DNA from 3 places in the Paenibacillus sepulcri genome. Region 3 is predicted to be linked to each of the others. Evidence: predicted binding sites of a transcription regulator. Region 3 holds the regulator's gene; each other region holds the start of a gene.
What was found. The regulator Rex, encoded in region 3, represses fermentation and respiration genes when NADH is low (regulators of the CRP and FNR family bind a similar motif). The targets are predictions, from matches to a motif close to TTGTGAAATATTTCACAA.

Region 1: ACFOLF_RS29360 (DUF1641 domain-containing protein) is a predicted target of Rex. The motif match lies at 5,692-5,709, and genes of this name have one in related genera.
Region 2: nadA (quinolinate synthase NadA) is a predicted target of Rex. The motif match lies at 3,613-3,630, and genes of this name have one in related genera.

Annotation. Positions count from the first base shown of each region.
Region 1 covers NZ_JBHRUP010000001.1:6,767,242-6,774,303, forward strand. Annotated here, with positions in the region: gene ACFOLF_RS29335 (response regulator) at 1-283, opposite strand, end outside; gene ACFOLF_RS29340 (cache domain-containing sensor histidine kinase) at 284-1,990, opposite strand; gene ACFOLF_RS29345 (extracellular solute-binding protein) at 2,239-3,615, shown strand; gene ACFOLF_RS29350 (carbohydrate ABC transporter permease) at 3,689-4,576, shown strand; gene ACFOLF_RS29355 (carbohydrate ABC transporter permease) at 4,576-5,415, shown strand; gene ACFOLF_RS29360 (DUF1641 domain-containing protein) at 5,816-6,250, shown strand; gene ACFOLF_RS29365 (NAD(P)/FAD-dependent oxidoreductase) at 6,278-7,062, shown strand, end outside.
Region 2 covers NZ_JBHRUP010000001.1:3,968,357-3,975,418, reverse strand. Annotated here, with positions in the region: gene tilS (tRNA lysidine(34) synthetase TilS) at 1-504, shown strand, start outside; gene hpt (hypoxanthine phosphoribosyltransferase) at 568-1,107, shown strand; gene ftsH (ATP-dependent zinc metalloprotease FtsH) at 1,253-3,256, shown strand; gene nadA (quinolinate synthase NadA) at 3,659-4,597, shown strand; gene nadB (L-aspartate oxidase) at 4,630-6,246, shown strand; gene nadC (carboxylating nicotinate-nucleotide diphosphorylase) at 6,239-7,062, shown strand, end outside.
Region 3 covers NZ_JBHRUP010000001.1:1,126,736-1,133,797, reverse strand. Annotated here, with positions in the region: gene dinG (ATP-dependent DNA helicase DinG) at 1-2,397, shown strand, start outside; gene ACFOLF_RS05095 (redox-sensing transcriptional repressor Rex) at 2,394-3,044, shown strand; gene ACFOLF_RS05090 (amidohydrolase) at 3,025-4,326, shown strand; gene ACFOLF_RS05085 (cell wall elongation regulator TseB-like domain-containing protein) at 4,359-4,844, shown strand; gene ACFOLF_RS05080 (hypothetical protein) at 4,995-5,531, shown strand; gene ACFOLF_RS05075 (AAA family ATPase) at 5,524-7,050, shown strand.

The sequences.
Region 1 (7,062 bases), 5.6 Mb from region 3:
GCGCCTTCTTGGCATAGGCGAAATCCTCATAACCGCTCAGAATAACAACACGGGCTTGAGGGAGCCGCGTTCTTAAATGGCCGGATAGCTCCAGCCCATCCATCACGGGCATACGGATATCCGTAAGGACAATATCAGGCTGCAGCGCCAGCGCCTTATCCAGCGCCTCCGCACCGTTGGCGGCTTCACCCGCGATTTCGATGCCGCAGCTTTCCCATTCGATGGAAGTGCGAATCCCTCTTCGAATAATCGGTTCATCGTCCACAAGCAGCAGCTTAATCATCTAACGTTCCTCCTCTATATAGGGCTGGCTGACAATAACGGCCATTCCCTGGCCCGGCGCCGAGCGGAAGCTGATTCCATAGGACGGTCCAAAGTAAAGACGGATCCGGTCATTGACATTTTTGATGCCAAGGCCCCGATTGTTCTCTTCAACCTTACCGAGCAGGGCGTTCAATTCCGCTTCGTCCGCGCCCGCCCCGTCGTCTGTAATCCGGTAGATCAACCGGTTCTCCTCCTTGTAAATGTCCACCTCGATGCTTCCACGGCAGCCTTTCCTTTCAATGCCATGGTGAATGGCGTTTTCCACCAACGGCTGGAGCACAATTTTGACCGCTTTGCAGTTCAGCGTATCCTCGGCAGCGCGAAGCTGGAAATGAATCAGATCCTCAAACCGCTTTTCCTGGATGGCCATATAATACTTCAAATGCTCAATCTCCTTGCCGACCGTCGTAAATTCGTTGCCGCTGTTCAGGCTTAGCCGGAACAGCTTGGATAGAGCCTGAACCAGATGCGAGCTTTCATGAGCTTTCTCCATCCGGCACATCCAATAGATCGTGTCCAATGTATTGTAGAGAAAATGCGGGTTGATCTGCGCCTGCAGCGCCTCAAGCTCGGCTTCCTTCCGCTTGATTTGCACCGCGTAGACCTCATTGATCAATTCATTCAGCCGCTTGGACATCCGGTTGAAGCTGGTCCCGATCAAGGCGATTTCATCATTGCCCCGCACATGAATGTTGATATTGAAATTTTCTTTTTCCAGTGCTTTCATCGCCTTGCTGATCCGATTCAAAGGACTGAGCACTCTGAAGGAAAACAGGACGATCATGAGCAGGCATAGGGCAAAGCTTCCCGAAACGGCATAAAGCGTAATATTCCGGATTATTTTCGTATCCCTGGACAGCTCGTTCATCGGCATCAGATTGACCAGCTTCCAGCCCGGGCGCGACAAATTGTAATAGGTCTGAATGAATTGTCTGCCGTCCAGCGTTGTTTTGAAGTAACCGTTTTCATCTTGATGCAGCCGCGGGTCGTTCAGCTTGTCTTCCAGCGTCAGGCCAAGCTTGGCTTTGTCCAATGAAGAAATGACGGTATTCTTCTCATCGATAATAAAGAAATCGACGCTGCCGCCGAGCAGCTTGTCCCGATAGACGGCGGAGAACTGTTCTTCCGCTACATTGATTTTAATAATGGCCAGATTGGAGGACAGATCGTCGATATCCTTCAGCACCTTGATAAAGGAGATGACCGGCAGCTCCGAACCGTCGTATTGGATAATTTCATCCGCAATCCACATGCCCTCGCCGCGAAGTCCGAACAGGCGGCTTTGAAGCTCGCCGTCAAGCTTATTGGTGTTGCTGGCGGTGTCAAATACGAGGCCGTTCATCCCCTGGACATAGATGGAATGAATGTCCGGCTTGAAGACGACAAAGCTGTTGACGGCGTTTTGCGTAGCCAGCAGATCGTTTCGCGATTGCCGGACCTCTTGCGAGGGCAGCTTGAGATAATGAATAAACGCTCTGTTCTGCGCCAGATAGATAGAGGACTGGCTCATATCATTCAGGATGAAATTAAGATTTTCGGCAATCTGCTGAACGGTCTTGAAATTGGACAGGCCGACCTTTTCCTCGATGACCGAAGTCGACTTGACATAAGAAAAGCCGCCTACCAGGAGCAGGGGGATGATCGCGATCAACAGCGAAAAGATCATAAATTTGTACTGCAGACTGAAAAATCTTCTCTTGAATATACGGAACACCCCTTGAAATTATGCGCTTTCAGCCTATCATAGCGCTATCATTCGGGCTTTGTAAAGAAAGCTTCCGCTAGAAAGGAAGAGCAGCGGAATTCAGAATATATTTCGGACATTATTGTAGAATAGTCGCCTGTGTTTCTCCCCGGGAGCCGTCTACAATAAGTGTGGGATTCATAAATAAAGGGGAAAAACAGGAGGAGAACATGAATACAAAAATGTGGAAATTACTCAAATTGCCGCTCGTTGTCGCTTTGGGAACAACATTGCTTGCGGGCTGCGGAAATGCTAATCAGCCGTCGTCCTCATCGAATGCGGAGAACGGAGCGCCTTCGCCGGAGACAACCGCGAAGACCCCGACCGAAGAGACGGTGGAGATTTCTTTCATGAATCTGTGGGCCAAGGACAATACGGAAAATGTGGCTACGTCCGTGAGAGAAGCCCTGGCCAAATTCCAGGAAGAGAATCCGGGTATCGTCATTAAAGAGGAAGCGATCGGAGATCAGAATGCGTATTACACCAAATTGAAAACGCTGGCAGCATCCAATGATCTCCCGGATATCTTCATCAGCAAAGGCTCGGAGCTTGCCATGTTTGCCGCCAACGGCGCTGCCGCTCCTCTCGATGAAATTCTTGAAGCGGACGCCGGCTGGAAGGATGGATTTCTGCCTTCATCCTTCAACGACTTGAGCAGCGGGGGACAAACCTACGGTATTCCGTTCTCGATGCTGGCAACTTCGGTTGTTTATTACAACAAACAGATTTTGGCGGATGCGGGATACGATACGTTCCCCGCTACCTGGAACGAATTTGTGGACGCAATCGGAAAAATCAAAGCGAAGGGCATTGTGCCGATTGCTTTGGGCAACAAGGAGCAGTGGGTGGCCGAATCCTGCATATTGAGCGCATTGGGAGACCGGTTCACAGGACCGGAATGGTTTGCAAGCATTAATGAAAAAACCGGGGCCAAATTTACCGACGGGGCGTTTGTTCAGAGTCTTACCGCGTTCCAGAGCCTGGCTCAGATGGGCGCATTCAATTCGGACTTGAACAGTATTAACAATGATCAGCAGAAAACGATTTATTTCAACGGAAAAGCCGCGATGTTCATAGAAGGCAGCTGGGCAATCGGAGCTGTCGCGTCGGCGCCGCCGGAAATCGCGAGCAATACGGACGTGGCCGTTCTGCCGGCTGTGGACGGAGGCCAAGGCAATCCGCTTGCGACATCGGGCGGCGCCGGCTCCGGCTTTGCAGTGGGAGTGAAAGGATACGACGCCAAGAAAGAAGCGATCGCCAAAGTGCTGAAAGCGATCAGCGGCGCCGAATTTGCTGCAAGTCTCGCCGAGAAAGGCGAGCCTGCCGCGTTTAAAGTCGCCGATTACGACAAAAGCAATGTAAGCCCGCTCGCTGTCAAATACGCAGAGCTGTCGTCCAAGCTGCAGTTTACGCCGATCTATGATTCTTATCTGAGCCCAGCGCTCGTCAGCACGATGAACGCCGGCTTGCAGGATCTGCTGATCGACGCCGTGTCGCCGGAAGAGCTGGCCAAACGGATTCAGGCCGAGTATGAGAAAACAAGCTAGAGCAGCTGGCGGATATTCCGATTTCGCACGGGGATGGTGGCATTCCCCCGTGCTGCAGATAAGGAGCAAGGCAATGATGAACGATTCGACTGCAATGAAAATTAAACCGGTTATGCTGCTGGCTTTGCTGGTTCCGGGATTGGCCGTGTATACATTTGTCATGATCGTGCCGCTGGTGTTCTCATTCTATTACAGTCTGACCGATTGGACGGGGGGGCCGGTCAAGCAATTTATAGGATTTGACAACTACCTGCAGCTGGTCAAGGATCGACTGTTCTGGGATTCCTTCAAGAACAATTTGACCATTATGCTTCTGACGCTGATTATCCAGATGGGACTGGCCTTTTTTCTGACCACTTTGTTCATGTCCAAGCTGATGCGTATGAAGGAGTTTCATCGAACGGTCATTTTTTTCCCGGTTGTCTTGTCGGCGGTTGTTGTGGGCTTCATCTGGCAAATGATCTACAGCCGCGATTACGGCATTTTGAATGCGGTTTTGACCTCCGTCGGACTGGAAAGCTGGATTCGGCCCTGGCTTGACGATCCAGGACTGGTCATCTATTCCGTTGCGGTACCGCTGATTTGGCAGTATCTGGGGATCCCGCTTATTATTTTTTTGTCCGCTGTACATGGGATTCCCAAGGAGATTTACGAGACTTGCGAGCTGGACGGGTGCACGGGCTTCAAGAAAGCAAGATATATTACATTTCCGCTTATTTACGACACGATTAAAGTTGTCATGATGCTGAGCATCTCGTCCAACATGCTTGTTTTTAGCCATATCTATGTCATGACGGGCGGAGGGCCGGGGACGAGCTCCATGGTGCTGGCGCAGTATGCTTACAAGACCTCGTTCACAAGCATGCAGCTGGGCTATGGCAGCGCGGTGACGATGGGGATGTTCGTGCTCAGCTTTGGCATCGTGCTAATCTTCAAACGGTTGACGGAGGTGAGGCGGTGATGTCCGTTCGACTGCTTTTAGGAAAAACCGCGGGATATGTGTTAAATGCGGCCATGCTTGTTTTTTCCCTGAGCTGCATATATCCGATCGTCTGGATTATGTATTCATCCCTGAAAAGCAAAGACGAATTTATGCTGGATTCCGTTTCTTTGCCGGGACGTCTGCAATTCGGTAACTACTACAAGGCGTTTGTGGAAGGCGAGATGAGTCAGTATTTTATAAGCAGCACGCTCAACAGCGCGGTCACTGTCATTGCAGTTGTCGTACTGTCCTTCTGCATGGCATATGCGCTGTCCAGATTCAGGTTTCGGGGACGCAGCTTCATTTACATCTTTTTTATTGCGGGCATGCTCATACCGGTCTACGGGCTGATTGTTCCGCTGTTTCTGCAATTCAAGCAGCTTGGCTTGTACGACAAATTTTACACGCTCATTCTGCCTTATATCGCAATCCGGCTGCCGCTGCCGATTTTTCTGCTGGAGAGCTATATCCGGACCATTCCGAAGGATTTGGACGAAGCTGCCTATATGGACGGCGCCTCCACCTTTTACACGATGACCCGGATATTGTTCCCGCTGTGCAGCCCGGTGATTTCCACCGTGATTATTCTGGTGTTTCTGGATACGTGGAACGAGTTCCCGTTCTCGCTGGTGCTCGTCACCAATGAGGCGTTCAAGACGCTCCCTGTGGGGCTGACCAACTTCTACGGCCAGTACACGACAGATTACACCACCCTGATGGCGGCGATGGTGTTGTCCATTCTGCCGGTCATGCTGGTATACCTGATCTTCTACAAAAATATTATTCAGGGAATGACCGCAGGGGCAGTCAAAGGATAAAATAACGCCCGCAGCGGCGAATCACCGATGATTGCTGTTAAAAAATAACCGGCAGCGCGATATGCGCGCAGCCGGTTTTCTTGTTGAAAAATTCTCATTGGCCCAGGTAGAATAAGCAGCCTGACTATCCCGCATAATAAATCCAGATCCGCCATAAAAACAAAAGATCTGACAATTTGTTTTGGGGATGCAAAATTCGTCGTTTAGGTATACAATAGATACAGATGTGACCATGTCGTTCGCATCAGTCTGGATACGGCCCACCTCTATGATTCTATGTGAAGATTTTCACTAAGAAGGCTGATAGATGAAAAATTATTACATTCCGACTGATTAGAAGAGTATCCGTTTTCAGCAGCGAGCCGGCACTATTTATTTGAATGAAGGAGGAAACGTGCAAATGTCAGAAACAACTGTACAACAAACAGAAGTTACCGCAGTACAAGCAGCTGCCAAGCCGGATGTGCTGGATCAACTGCTAAAGCCGGAAGTACAAGAGTCCTTAACGGTATTGGTGGAACAATTGCCGAAGCTTACCGAAATGATGACTCTGCTTACCAAAACGTATGATCTTGCTTCAAAAGTGGCAACGGACCGCGTGCTTATTCAAGATATGGTCGGAGGCCTTCAAGAGGTGGTAAAGCCGCTTGAGAAGAAAGTCAAAGGCTACGCATCTGCCGTTATCGAAGCGAATGACCGCGCTGAGCAAAGCGAAGCAACCATCGGTTTGTTTGGCATGCTTAAGCTGCTGAAAGATCCGGAGCTTCAGAAAATGCTTCGTTTCAGCCAAGCTTACCTGGATATTCTGGGCGAAAGAAATAAAAAAGACGAATAGATTAATCATTCAGAACGGAGGATGAACGTGAGTAAACATATTCTTATATTGGGCGGCGGTTACGGCGGCTTGTTGAGCGCTCTTTCGGCACGTGAGCATCTGTCGGCAGAAGAGGCTACAATCACAGTCATTAACCGTGTTCCTTCACATCAAATCATCACGGAACTGCACCGTCTTGCGGCGGGCAATGTGGAAGAGAAGGCGGTTGCCCTGCCTTTGGAGAAGCTGCTTAAAGGCAAGCAAATCAACGTTAAAGTCGGCACGGTTCAAAAGATCGACGTCGCAGGCCGTTCAGTGAAGCTTGAGGGCGGAGAATCCTATCGTTATGATTCCCTGGTTCTTGCTCTGGGCAGCGAAACGAACTACTTCGGTATACCGGGACTGCAGGAAAACAGCCTGACCCTGAAATCCGTACAGGACGCCAACCGCGTCTACGCGCATGTTGAAGACCGCATCCGCGAATACAGCAAAACCAAAAACAAAGCGGACGCTACTTTCGTTATCGGCGGCGGCGGACTTACAGGCGTGGAGCTTGTGGGCGAGCTGGCGGACGAGCTTCCAGGCATCTGCCGCAAGAACGGCGTAGATTTTGCCGATATTTCGCTTTATCTTGTTGAGGCTATGCCAAGCATTCTGCCGATTTTCTCGGCCGATCTGATTGCGCGTGCAACTTCAAGCCTTGAGCAGCGCGGCGTTAAGTTCCTGACAGGCCTTGCCATCACAGAAGTGAACGGATCTGTTGTCAGCCTGAAAGACGGCCAAACGATCGATACGAGCACGCTGGTATGGACAGGCGGCGTTCAAGGCAGCAC
Region 2 (7,062 bases), 2.8 Mb from region 3:
TGGAGCTATGATGCGGGAAGTGGCGTGAAGTTCGTACGCGAATACGAGAGCTTGCATTTTATCCGGGCAGATTGGACGTCGGGCGGCAAACAAGCAGAGGCCGAATACTCTTATATGGTCACGGAAAGCATGGAGCTGCTGGAAATGCCTCTTGCGCATGCTCAGCTCAGGCTGGATATGATGCTTCCTCCAGGCGAAGATAAGCCCGTTGACCGGCGGGAATCATGGTTCGATGCCGACCTGATTCATTGGCCGTTGACAGTCCGCAACCGGCGCCCGGGAGACCGAATGCAGGTGCTTGGTTTAAACGGCACCAAAAAAGTACAAGATATGTTCGTTGACGACCGAATCGCACCTTCGCAGCGCAATAAGCTGCCGCTGCTTGTCGATGCCGAAGATTGCATCCTCTGGATCCCGGGCGTAAGACGTTCGCGGTTTGCGCAGGTTACAGGGCAAACCAAGCGGATCCTGCGCATCAGGGTGAATTTTAGAGACGAATGGTAGGGTCTTGAATAAGTTGCACTGATCCATTCATAAGTATAGGTGAAAAAGTAGGAGGTCCCGGCATTGCTGAATGACATTCAAGAAGTATTGTATGACGCCGACCAGATTCAGCAGAAAGTAAGTGAGCTCGGAGCTATCATCAGCCGGGAGTTCGAAGGACGCAATCCACTTGTCATTTGCGTTTTGAAAGGTGCATTTATCTTTATGTCTGATTTGGTCAAAACGATTGATATTCCGCTCGAAATCGACTTTATGGCGGTTTCCAGCTATGGACAGTCCACCAAAACCTCCGGCGTTGTCAAAATCATCAAGGATCTCGATTCACCCGTTCAGGGACGCGACATTGTGATCGTTGAAGATATCATTGACAGCGGATTGACACTCAGCTATTTAATCGATGTACTGGAAAGGCGCAATGCCAAATCAGTCACACTCGTTGCGCTTTTTGACAAGCCGACCGGCCGCAAGGTGGAACTGGAGGCTGATTATAAAGGCTTTGTCCTGCCGGATGCATTCGTGGTCGGCTACGGGCTTGATTATGCGGAGAAATACCGTAATCTGCCGCTTATCGGCATTCTCAAGCCGGAAATATATGAGAAGTAAAGCTTGTGGATTGACCCTGTTGTCAGGAAGCGGCTCGAAGTGGTACGATTCACCAGCAATCATGTCCCTCCCACGACCTACTCTGGTTTGTGACGGAAATCATGCTGTGGTAAAATATTTGGAACGTCTTGAGAGGAGGTAGGGGATGAATCGGATCATCCGGAACACTGGATTTTATTTGATTATTTTTTTGGTGACTGTCGGGATATTCCAATTTATCAGCAGCCAGAACGATACCACCGTCGAAATTCGATACGACCAATTGAGACAAGCGTTGAACGATAACAATGTCGCCAGCGTCGATCTTCAATTTGACGGCTATTCCTATTTGGTTACAGGTAAATATAAGACAAAACCAGCTGGCGCGGAGTCGGACCAATTTTATGCCCACTCCAATGTAGAGGAATTTGCAGTCAAGGAAATTTATGACGCACAGGCCAAGAATGGATTCGAAATCGATGTCAAACCAACCGAAGGCCCTAGCATCTGGCTGACGTTCTTAACATCGATCATCCCATTCGTGATTATTTTCATCTTGTTCTTCTTCCTTATCAATCAAGCGCAGGGCGGCGGCGGCAAAGTGATGAACTTTGGCAAAAGCAAAGCGCGCTTATATAACGAAGAGAAGAAGCGCGTCACGTTCGAGGACGTGGCAGGCGCGGACGAAGAGAAGCAGGAGCTTGTGGAAGTTGTGGAATTCCTGAAGGATCCCCGTAAATTCGCAGCGGTCGGAGCGCGTATTCCTAAAGGGGTTCTCCTTGTAGGACCTCCGGGTACAGGTAAAACGTTGCTGGCCCGTGCCGTTGCAGGGGAAGCCGGCGTACCGTTCTTCAGTATATCGGGTTCCGATTTCGTCGAAATGTTCGTCGGTGTCGGTGCGTCGCGTGTGCGTGACCTGTTTGAAAATGCGAAGAAAAACGCGCCTTGTATCATCTTCATCGATGAAATTGACGCCGTAGGGCGTCAGCGTGGTGCGGGTCTTGGCGGCGGGCATGACGAGCGTGAGCAAACGCTCAACCAATTGCTCGTTGAGATGGATGGATTCGGCGCCAATGAAGGCATCATCATCGTGGCGGCTACCAACCGTCCGGATATTCTTGACCCGGCGCTTCTTCGTCCAGGCCGGTTTGACCGTCAAATTACCGTTGACCGTCCGGATGTTAAAGGACGTGAAGCGGTGCTCAAAGTACATTCACGCAATAAACCGCTGACCAAGGATGTGAAGCTTGACATCATCGCGAAGCGGACAACAGGCTTTACAGGCGCGGATTTGGAGAACCTGCTCAATGAAGCGGCGCTTCTTGCGGCCAGACGCAACAAGAAGGATATTGCGATGACTGAGGTGGACGAAGCGATTGACCGCGTACTGGTCGGAACTGAGAAACGCAGCCGCGTCATCAGTGACCGCGAGAAACGGATAGTTGCTTATCACGAAGCCGGGCATACCATTGCTGGTTACTTCCTGGAGCATGCGGATGTGGTGCATAAAGTTACCATCATCCCACGCGGTAAAGCAGGCGGTTATGTTATCATGCTTCCTAAGGAAGGCGACCGCATGCTGTCAACCAAGAAGGAGCTGCTCGATAAAGTGACGGGACTCCTTGGAGGACGTGTTGCCGAAGAGCTGTTCATTGGCGAAATCGGCACAGGCGCTTACAGTGACTTCAAACAAGCGACCAGCATTGTTCGTGCCATGATTATGGAATACGGGATGAGCGACAAGCTCGGACCGATGCAGTTCGGCAGCTCGCAGGGTCAGGTATTCCTGGGTCGTGATATCGGACATGAACAGAATTATTCCGATGCCATCGCCTATGAAATTGACCAGGAAATGCAGAGCTTTATTCAATCCTGCTACGATCGTGCCAAAGCGCTGCTTACGGAGAAAAGCAAAGAGATGCATCTCATTGCATCAACTCTGCTGGAAGTGGAAACGCTGGAGCTTGATCAAATCAAGCGTCTGATCGAGACGGGCTCGATCGATGGAACAGGTACAGGAACTCCATCCGAAGGCACCTCTGAAGAACCTCACGGGGAGCCAATCATTGATAACATCGGTGGTGTGAAGGTTCGCATTCAATCCAAGGAAACAGAAGATCTGTCGCCTCCGGACGATCCGGATAGCGGCAACGACAACGGACCCAAATAAAGACCAGATCAAAGCCATCGAAGGCTGTTCGCAAGCAGACAACTGCGCGGGCAGCCTTTTTTGACTCGGTAAGGATGACAAATGATTTTTTTCAAAAATATTGTGTAAAAAATTTACTTTGCCGTACCAAAGTTGATGCAGCCGTTTCTTCTTGAAAACAAGCCTCTGTAGAAGGGTGGATAAGATTTGCAGCCCCTATGTGTTCAATGAAGCGCATTGTCTTCGCAGATGGCTCAAAACGGTCCCTTTTGTCGGTTGACAGCAGGAAGCACACTGTGTAAATTAAATGTTAAACAATCGAAAACGCTTTGTCATGATTGTGCGGCAGATTGAACATCTATAAGTCATGTAGGGGTTTGTGCATCTGTTCACAAAGTCAGTGAAAAGAGGAGACTTAAGACTATGGAAGCATTGGCTCTCGAGCGCAAAGCGGAACAAAACCGCGAGCTGCGGGAACGTTTAATGCAGCTTAAGAAAGAACGCAACGCTATTATATTGGCGCATTATTATCAGCGTGACGAAATACAGGAGGTGGCTGACTTCCGCGGGGACTCGTTCCTGCTCGCACAGAAGGCTGCTCAGACCGACGCAGATGTTATTGTTTTCTGCGGCGTCCATTTTATGGGGGAAAGCGCCAAGATTTTGGCTCCAAACAAGACGGTCATTATTCCTGATGAACGTGCCGGTTGCCCAATGGCCGATATGGTCAATGTGGATGGTCTGCGCAAGCTGAAGGCGCAGCATCCCAATGCGAAAGTCGTGACTTATATTAACTCCTCTGCTGAGATCAAAGCGGAAACGGATATTTGCTGTACCTCGGCCAACGCTGTGCGTGTGGTGAACTCGGTGGATTCAGATGAGATCATCTGGGTGCCGGACAAGAACCTCGGTCATTATGTTCAGCAGCACACAGACAAAAAAATGATCATTTGGGAAGGCTACTGCAACACCCACGATATGCTGACCGTCAAAGATGTAGAAGAGATGAAAGCCAAGTATCCGAATGCGCAATTTGTCGTTCATCCGGAATGCCGCCCGGAAGTCGTTCAACTTGGCGATTTTGTAGGAAGCACGACGGCGATCCTGAAATACTGCAAAGAGTCGGACAACAAAGAATTTATTGTAGGCACGGAGGATGGCACCGGTTACCAATTGCGTTTGGACAGCCCGGACAAAACCTTCCATTTTGCTTCCAAGTACCTGGTTTGCCCGAATATGAAAGTGAACAACCTCAAGAAGCTTGTAAAAAGCCTTGAAACCATGCAGCCGCAAATATATGTTCCCGACCATATTGCCGATCAGGCACGACTATCACTGGAGCGCATGCTGCTGGTGAAATAAGGAATGAACTTTAGAGAGGAAAATCTATTACGATGATCCCACGATATTTAGTAGATGTATCGCTCGCAGATCTTCCTGTTATCGACAAGGATGTTATCGTCATCGGGGCCGGCATTGCCGGCCTTTTTACCGCTATTAAGTCCAGCAGCGATAATGATGTGCTGATGATAACGAAGAAGTCTCTTCTGGACAGCAACACACGATATGCCCAAGGCGGCATTGCTGCCGTCATATCGGAGGATGATTCTCCGGAATATCACAGGCAGGATACGCTCATCGCAGGTGCGGGACTCTGTTCCCATGCGGCAGTTGATGTGCTGGTTCATGAAGGAACGAAGGGTGTTCAGGATCTGGTGCGGATGGGCACGAAGTTCGATCAGGAGAACGGTGAATTTGCGCTTACCAAAGAAGGCGCTCACAGCCAGCGGCGTATTCTGCATGCCAATGGGGATGCGACCGGCTTTGAAATTGTTCGCGCCCTCTCGCTGAAAGCGATTGAGAACCCGCGTATCGAGGTTTGGGACGATCATTTTGTCATTGATCTGATTATTGATGACGGTCAATGCATTGGAGCGGTTGTTCAGAAACCGGAGGGCGGAAGGGTATTTGTGCGCGGTAAAGCAACGATTCTCTGCTCAGGCGGGACGGGTCAGCTGTACCGGTACACAACAAATCCGGATGTAGCGACCGGCGACGGGATTGCGATGGCTTACCGGGCGGGAGCTAACATTCAAGATATGGAATTCGTTCAATTCCATCCCACATCACTCTGCTACCCGGGAGCACCGCGATTCCTCATTTCGGAAGCAGTACGCGGAGAAGGCGGTATCCTTCGCAATATTAGAGGCGAACGGTTTATGGAGAAATATCATGAGCAGCTTGAGCTTGCTCCCCGGGACGTGGTTGCCCGTGCGATCGTCACCGAGATGGAGGAAACCAAATCGACGTTCGTTTATATTGATGTCACCCATGAGTCGCCGGATATGGTGAAACATCGCTTTCCTAATATTTATGAGTTTTGTTTGAGTTTTGGGCTGGATTTGACAACCGACTGGATTCCAGTCGCTCCTGCGGCGCATTATATGATGGGGGGCGTCAAGACGGATCTGAACGGGGAGACCAATATCGGCCGTCTGTTCGCCTGCGGCGAATGCTCGTCAACCGGTGTACATGGAGCAAATCGTTTAGCCAGCAACTCCTTGTCGGAAGCCATCGTATTCGGCCGGCGTATTGTGGAGCGGATTAACAGTCTGGAGCCGTTGAAACCGGGACTGACCATAGAAACCCCTGCCATTCCGCGAAGCGGAACATCGATGCAGGCCGTAGTGGAAAAACGGCTGAAGCTGCAGAAAATTATGGTCCGGTATGCGGGATTGCGGCGCGACGGCAAAGGTCTGGATAAAGGGCTGGAGGAGCTGCGCAGGCAGCTGCCGATTTTTCAGGCTGTATTGACCAAACGTGAAGAATTTGAATTTGCCAATTTGCTCACCTGTGCCATGCTGACCGCTGAGGCTGCTCTGGTACGGGAAGAAAGCCGCGGCGCACACTCACGCGAGGATTTTCCGGAACGTGACGATCTGTTTTGGCGCAAACATATGGTGCTGCATCGCGAGCATGGCTTGACCGAGGAGCGGATCGAAGATGTATGATGCGAAGGCGGGACTTTTTGCCGTTGGTGGGACAGAACACGCCCTGCGGGAGCAGATTCGCGCATGGCTCGATGAGGACGTCGGTGCGGGAGATGTGTCCAGTTGGTCAACGATTCCCGCAGGCAGCCAGTCCAGAGCTGTTATTCATGTGAAGGAAAACGGTATATTGGCCGGTATGCCAATAGCCCAGCTTGTATTTCATGTTGTGGACCCGTCGCTGACCTTTCATGCGCTTGCCGCTGATGGGGACAAGGTGCAGAAGGGGACTGTGATTGCCGAGGTGGAAGGCAATACGCACAGTCTGCTGACCGGAGAGCGTCTGGCGCTCAACCTGCTGCAGCGGCTGTCGGGCATCGCAACAAAGACAAGCTCCTTTATTGAAGCGCTGGACGGGCTCCCGGTTCGTCTTACGGATACCCGCAAGACAACGCCGGGTCATCGTTTGCTGGAGAAATACGCGGTTCGAATCGGAGGCGGCTCCAATCACCGCTTTGGTCTCTATGATGCAGTCATGATTAAGGATAATCATATTAAAGGCTCCGGCGGTATTACCGCTGCCGTAAGTGCAGCCCGTCGACAGATCCCGCACACGATGAAAATCGAAGTGGAAACCGAGTCGCTTGCGCAGGTGGAAGAAGCGCTCGCCTGCGGAGCCGATATCATTATGCTCGACAATATGTCCTATGACCTGATGAAGGAAGCGCGGCTGCGGATCAAAACGCACTCACCGCATGTTATAATAGAAGCCTCAGGAGGCGTCAACCTTAGCACTGTGAGAGCCATCGCTGAATGCGGCGTCGATGTGATTTCCGTCGG
Region 3 (7,062 bases):
CCGCTTATGACGCTTGAGCGGCTAGTCAGCTTATTTGATGACGATATTGACGATATGGCCTGGTTTATCGGGCAAATGGTAACGATTAAGGAAATGCAGGCTTCCGTTGATCTGGATGCTTATACGTACTTTCGCCAATTTGCCATGAAGGCGGGTGACTGGACGGAGGAGCAGCCTCCACGAAGCGAGGCGGGTGAGGCGGAGTCGGTTCATGACTGGTCGTTCGATGACTTTTTGACGCATATAAAAGATGGAATTCGCGCTCTGAATCCCGGTTACGAGGAGCGGGAGCCCCAGAATATGATGTTTCAGGAAGTGATCGATGCCTTCGAGCACGACCATCATTTGATGATAGAAGCAGGCACAGGCACGGGGAAATCGCTGGGTTATTTGATACCGGCTCTATACTATGGTGTCCAGCAGGGCAAAAAGATAGTCGTCAGCACACATACCATTAATCTTCAGGAACAGCTCCGCCAACGCGATCTGCCGCTGCTGCAATCCGTTATGCCTTATCCTTTCAGGGCGGCTGTTTTTAAAGGCCGCGGGAATTATCTTTGCCTGCGAAAATATGAAGCCAAGGTGCAGACGCAGGATTTTGCTTCGCGCAATGAAGACAGGATCACAGCGGCTCAGATGGTGGTATGGCTGAGCGAGACGGAGCATGGCGACCAGGAGGAGCTTAATTTCGGCAACAGGGGCAGCGATTTCTGGAGCACGGTATCAAGCGACGCCGACTCCTGCCTTAACCGCAGCTGTCCCTGGTTCAAGCGCTGTTATTACCACCGGGCAAAGCAGGAGGCCAACATCGCGGATGTCGTGATCACGAACCACTCCATGCTGTTTACGGATATCCGCGCCGATCACCGCCTGCTTCCCGGTTACGATCATCTGATTGTGGACGAGGCGCATCATTTGGAGGAAGTGGCAGGCAAGCATCTGGGAACCCAGGTTTCCTATCATACCGTTCAGCATCCCATTGGCCGCTTGTGCAAAGATGCGCGTAATGGCCAGCTTATTCAGCTTAGGCACAAGCTGTCCAATGAAGATATGGAACGTACGGCCAAATGGCGCGAGCAAATCGATGAAGTCGTACCCGTATTTGGGGAACTCCGCGATGAATGGGACCGCTTGTTTGATATGCTGTTCACCTTTCTGGGCTTCGGTGCGGCAGGCGGCAAGCCGGGAAGCGCAATGGCTCAGGAGGCTTCAGGCGAATCCGGCCAGCTGGTACTGCGTCTGAGGAGCAGCCAACTGCCGGGTCAATGGTCGGAAGCACAGGCTGTGGAAGAGGTTGTCCATGGTTATCTGAGCCAAATTATCCGGCCATTGGATAAGCTCTTCACCGAGATCAAAGAGGAGCTGGATGATTCGGGGATTGCCGCGCTTGTTACGGATTTGAGCGGCACGGTCAAGGATCTGGCCAGAGCAAGGGATGATCTTCGCCAGTTTATGAAGGCCGACAAGAAGGAAATGGTTTACTGGATCGAAGCGAATAATAACTATCGGGCCAAGTCCATTCATTTGTACGCCGTGCCTGCAAATGTCAGCGAGCAGCTGCGCAATTATTTTTTTGATTTGAAACGGAGCGTTGTACTGACCTCGGCGACATTGTCGGTGCAGAAGTCCTTCCAATATGCCTGTGATCAGCTGGGTCTGAACCAGGATGAACAAAGCGGACGGCTTAAAACGGTTCAGCTGCCATCTCCATTTAATTACCGGGACCAGGCGCTGGTCATCATTCCGCGCAATTTTCCCGTATTGAAAGGAGCGGCGGGCGATCCGCTGTTTAATGAAATGCTCATCAAATCACTGGCTGAAGCCGCTATCCAGACAAAAGGGAGAATGCTGGTTCTGTTTACCTCCTACCGGATGCTGCGCCAGGTCTATGATCCGCTCAAGGAATTGCTGGCTCCAAGCGGAATTCAACTGCTCGGACAGGGAATTGACAGCGGGAACCGCAGCAAACTTACGCGCAGATTCCAGCAGCAGGCGGCATCGGTGCTGCTGGGAACGAGCAGCTTCTGGGAAGGGGTCGATATTCCCGGCGATGCGCTCACCTGCCTGGCTATTGTGAGGCTGCCTTTTCAACCTCCCAACCATCCGCTCGTTGAAGCCAAATCGGAGCTGCTGCAAGAGCAGAAGCAGAATCCGTTCATGAAACTGTCCATTCCCCAGGCGGTTATCCGTTTCAAGCAGGGGTTCGGACGGTTGGTCCGCACCAACCGGGACCGGGGGATTGTCCTGATCTATGATACACGGGTCATCGATACGTATTATGGCAAGTATTTTCTTTACTCACTTCCAGGGCCGAAGATTGAGCATATGCACTTGGAACAGATCGTTCCGCGAATCGGGGAATGGTTGTCCGTAGGTCAAGAAGGGGTGAAGTCATGAAGAAAATATCCGAAGCAGTCGTCCGCAGGCTCCCGGTTTATTTGCAGGTACTCAGCGATTTGAGCAAGAGGGACGTGCAGACGGTTTCCTCCCAGGAGCTTGGGAACAAACTGGATCTGAATCCGGCCCAAATCCGCAAGGATCTCGCCTACTTCGGTGAATTTGGACGCAAGGGGATCGGTTATGATGTATCCTATCTGATAGAGAAAATCCGCCAAATCCTCAAGCTGGACCAAGGTCTGAATGTCGGACTTGTCGGTGCCGGCAACCTGGGCCGGGCTTTGTGCAATTACAATACGTATTTAAAAGATAATATGAAAATTACCGCTGTTTTTGACGCTAATCCGGCCATGATCGGGGTAGCGATCAACAGTCTGGTCGTCATGCCCATGGATCAGTTGAAGGATATCGTCGTTGCCCGCAATATCCGCATCGGCATCATTACGGTACCTGCTGCAGAAGCGCAGAATGTAGCGGACGGATTTGTGGAAGCCGGTGTGGAGGGCATTTTGAATTTTGCCCCCACGATCCTTCGCGTCCCGGAGCATGTTCGTATCCATTATGCCGATTTTACGACGGAGCTGCTCAGCTTGGCCTATTACCTGGAAAAAGAAGGGGACGAAACGGATGAACCGGTTATGGATTGAGAACGGCACCTTTGTGACAATGAACGATAAGGCTCCCGTGTTGAAGGGGCATATGGTGGTTGAAAATGACCGCATCACTTATCTGGGCGAACAGCCGCCAAGCCCGCTGCCGGAAGGCGCGCTGCGTATGGACGGAAGCGGCCTCATCTTCATGCCTGGCCTGATAAATACGCATGGTCATGCGGCAATGTCGCTGCTGCGCGGCTACTCGGATGATCAGAATCTCCAGGTATGGCTGGAGCAGAAGATGTGGCCAATGGAGGGCAAGTATATCGATGAGGATACCCGGTGGGGTACTTCGCTTGCCGTGATCGAGATGTTGAAATCCGGCACCACGACCTTTGTGGATATGTACGACCGGATGAATATCGTGGCCGAGGTTGTGGAGCAGTCGGGTATCAGAGGGGTGTTGACGCGCGGCGTTATCGGCTTATGCCCGCCGGATGTGCAGACGGCAAAGCTGGAGGAAGCCAAGAGCTTCGCCAGAGACTGGAACGGCAAGGCGGATGGACGAATCACCACTATGATGTCCCCGCATGCACCCTATACTTGTCCTCCCGATTACATTGAACGCATTATAGATGCGGCGCATGAGCTCGATGTCCCGTTACATACCCATATGTCCGAGACGGCTGCAGAGGTGCAGCAGAATGTCAATGAATACGGCTGCCGCCCTGTCGAGCATCTGGATAAGCTCGGATTCTTCTCGCGTCCGTCGTTCGTTGCGCATGCCGTACATTTGACGGATGAGGAAATTTCCCTGCTTGCCGCGAAAAATGTCGGTGTATCGCATAATCCGGCCAGCAATCTGAAGCTTGCTAGCGGTGTAGCACGCGTACCGGAATTGATTCAGGCAGGTGTTACGGTTTCCTTGGGGACCGATAGCGCAGCCAGCAATAATAATCTGGATCTGTTCGACGAAATCCGGTTGGCCGCTTTGATTCATAAAGGCATCTCCGGCGATCCCACCGTTATTCCGGCGTATGAGGCATTGAAGCTGGGAACTGTGAACGGCGCGAAGACCGTATGGCAGGAGAAGGAGCTGGGCACGCTCGAGGTTGGCAAGAAAGCGGATTTTATCGCGCTTGACGCGGAACAGCCGCATTTTTATCCGCAGACCGATATGGTTTCCCATCTGGTGTATGCCGCATCGGGCCGCGATGTGAAGCATGTGTGGATTAATGGCAGGCAGGTGGTTTCCGGCGGTGTTTGTCTGCTCATGGATGAGGCTAAAATACGTGCGGAAGCACAGCAAAGCTTTGAAAGGCTGCTCCATCGGTAATGCGGAGGAACCGTCAACGGCGCCCGTCCGTCATGAGCAAGGGCAAGTGGTTCCTGTCTGGTATCGTAATCGTCATTCTGATCCTTGTCGGATTGAACATGTACTACCGCTCGGTGCAATCCTCGCTCTGGGAGGAAGAACGCAGCATAGAAGCATCGGCGGTAAAGGCTGGTGGGCTTAAGGAAGCGACCGATTCACACAAGTTTGTCTGGGATCAGCCTGTTTGGGTTGTGCAAGGAAAGGATCAGGACGGCGATGACGCTTATGTATGGATGACGAAGGAGCCGCTCAAGCTCAAAGCCAAAGAAGGCGTGTCCGAGTCGGAGATCAAATCCCGTTTTCTGCAAAATAAACCGGCGGCGGAGCTCTATCATATTAAGCTCGGAATGCTGGGAGGAGAGCCGGTTTGGGAAGTGTTTTATTCCGGCAAGGAAGCCTCTGCGCAATATAATTATTATGATTTTTATAAATTCAGAGATGGTTCATTCATCATCACTTATACATTATCTTCTGGATAAACACCTCGTAACAGGGAATGCAGCCGCAATCGGGCCAAGCATTCCCTGTTTTTTCTCATGCCTATCGGGTTGAAAATATGATATACTATCGTATAGCAAAGATGATAGATACAAATATATCATATCGTTCGGCAAAGGAGGCTTCATGCCATGAAAATTAAATGGATCCCCACTTTAATTACTGCTGTATTATCAGCATGCCTGCTTGTCGGCGGCTGGTATATGTACAGAAATATGGCAACTGTCAAACCATTTGAGCAGATTCTGTCGCAAATCCCCGGCGTAACGGAAGCAAAGCCGGACATTTATCAAAATAGCGTAACCGTTGAACTGACGCTGGACAAGAATGCCGATGTCAGAGAGGTATATGACAAGATCACCAGTGAAGGGAAATCCGTTATTGGCAGCCGCGAGCTTCGTCTTCAAATTAAGGAGGGCACCAATCAGGACAAGTTAAATGATGTATGGTCCTCCATGCTCTTTGGAATTGCCCAGGCGATGGATCACCGCAACTATGCGGATATTCCCCAGACGCTAAAACAGGCGGAGCAGCAGTTTGACGGCATTCAGGCTGCTTCGGAAATGGATAACGAGAATGTATATATCACGTTGAAAGACGGCGATTCCGTCAAGCATGTTGTCCTGCCGAGAGCGCCGGAGCAGTTGGGAGCGTGGCCGAATGCGTAATTATATCAAGGAAATAGCGCTTGGTTTTTTCCCGGTTCTGATTTTGTTTTTGCAGTTTATTGTTGGTCTGAATATGATTCCTCTTGTGTTTTTTATGGCTTTGGTCGTCGGTTTGTTGTATGTCGTGCGTTCCCGCGGCAATTTGGCAACGATTGGCGGCGAGCGCAAAGGCAAGCCAAGAGCGGCTGCGCCCCTTTCTTTTGACGAAATCGGAGGTCAGGAAAGGGCCAAGCAGGAGCTCGTCGAGGCGCTTGATTTTCTCGTGCAGGAAGAGCGGATATCCAAGTTCGGAATTAGACCGCTCAAGGGTATCCTGCTTGCAGGGCCTCCCGGTACAGGCAAAACGCTGCTTGCCAAAGCGGCCGCAACCTACACCGATTCTGTCTATGTTGCAGCTTCGGGCTCCGAATTCGTGGAGATGTATGTGGGTGTCGGCGCCAGCCGGATCCGCGATTTGTTCAAGGAAGCAAGGCAGAAGGCGGCCAAAGCCGACAAGGGAAGCGCCGTTATTTTTATCGACGAGATTGATGTGATCGGCGGCAAACGCGACGGAGGTCAGCATAAGGAATACGACCAGACGCTGAATCAGCTGCTAACCGAGATGGATGGCATTCATACGACCGACAAGCCGCGTATTCTGTTAATCGGAGCGACGAACCGCAAGGAAACGCTGGACAGCGCCCTGCTTCGTCCCGGACGGTTCGACCGGCATATCACCGTCGATCTGCCCGACAAGAAGGGCCGTGATCATATTCTGCGGATTCATGCCCGCAACAAGCCGCTGCATGACGAAGTGAATCTGGGGAAGATTGCGGAGGAATCGTTTGGTTTCTCCGGCGCCCAGCTCGAGAGTGTTATGAATGAATCGGCCATCTATGCGATGCGCGAGGAGAGCGAGGCTATCTCTCAGCGCCATCTGTCGATGGCGATCGATAAAGTGATGATGGGCGAGAAAACGGACCGCGAGTCGACCAAGGAGGAGCGGGAACGCGTCGCGCTTCATGAGCTTGGGCATGCCATCGCCGCAGAGCTGGTGCGGCCGGGAAGTGTATCGCAGGTAGCGCTGTCCCCAAGGGGGCAAGCACTCGGTTATGTGCGCCACAATCCGCAGCAGGACCATTACCTCTATACCCAGGAGTTCCTTGAAGGTCAAATTATGATCGCGCTGGGCGGGGCTGCGGCGGAAGAGTTATTCTATGGCGGCCGCAGCACCGGCTCGCGGGGCGACTTTGATCAGGCGATGAGCATTGTCCGGTCAATGGTGGAATCCGGCCTGACGGAGCTTGGCATCATAGACGGGTCCATGATGACGCCTGACCGCTGGGCGACCATTACCCGATCGATACTCGACGAGCAGATGGACAGGATCAAACAGATGCTTGCTGAACATAAGAAGGTTTTCCTGCATTCGCTTGATGTTCTTGTTGCCGAGGAAACACTGGGCGGGGATCGCTTCCGCTCCCTGCTTCAGAATAACGAAGCTGCATCGGATGAACAGGACCAGATGAGTATGGCCTAAAATTCATATTGA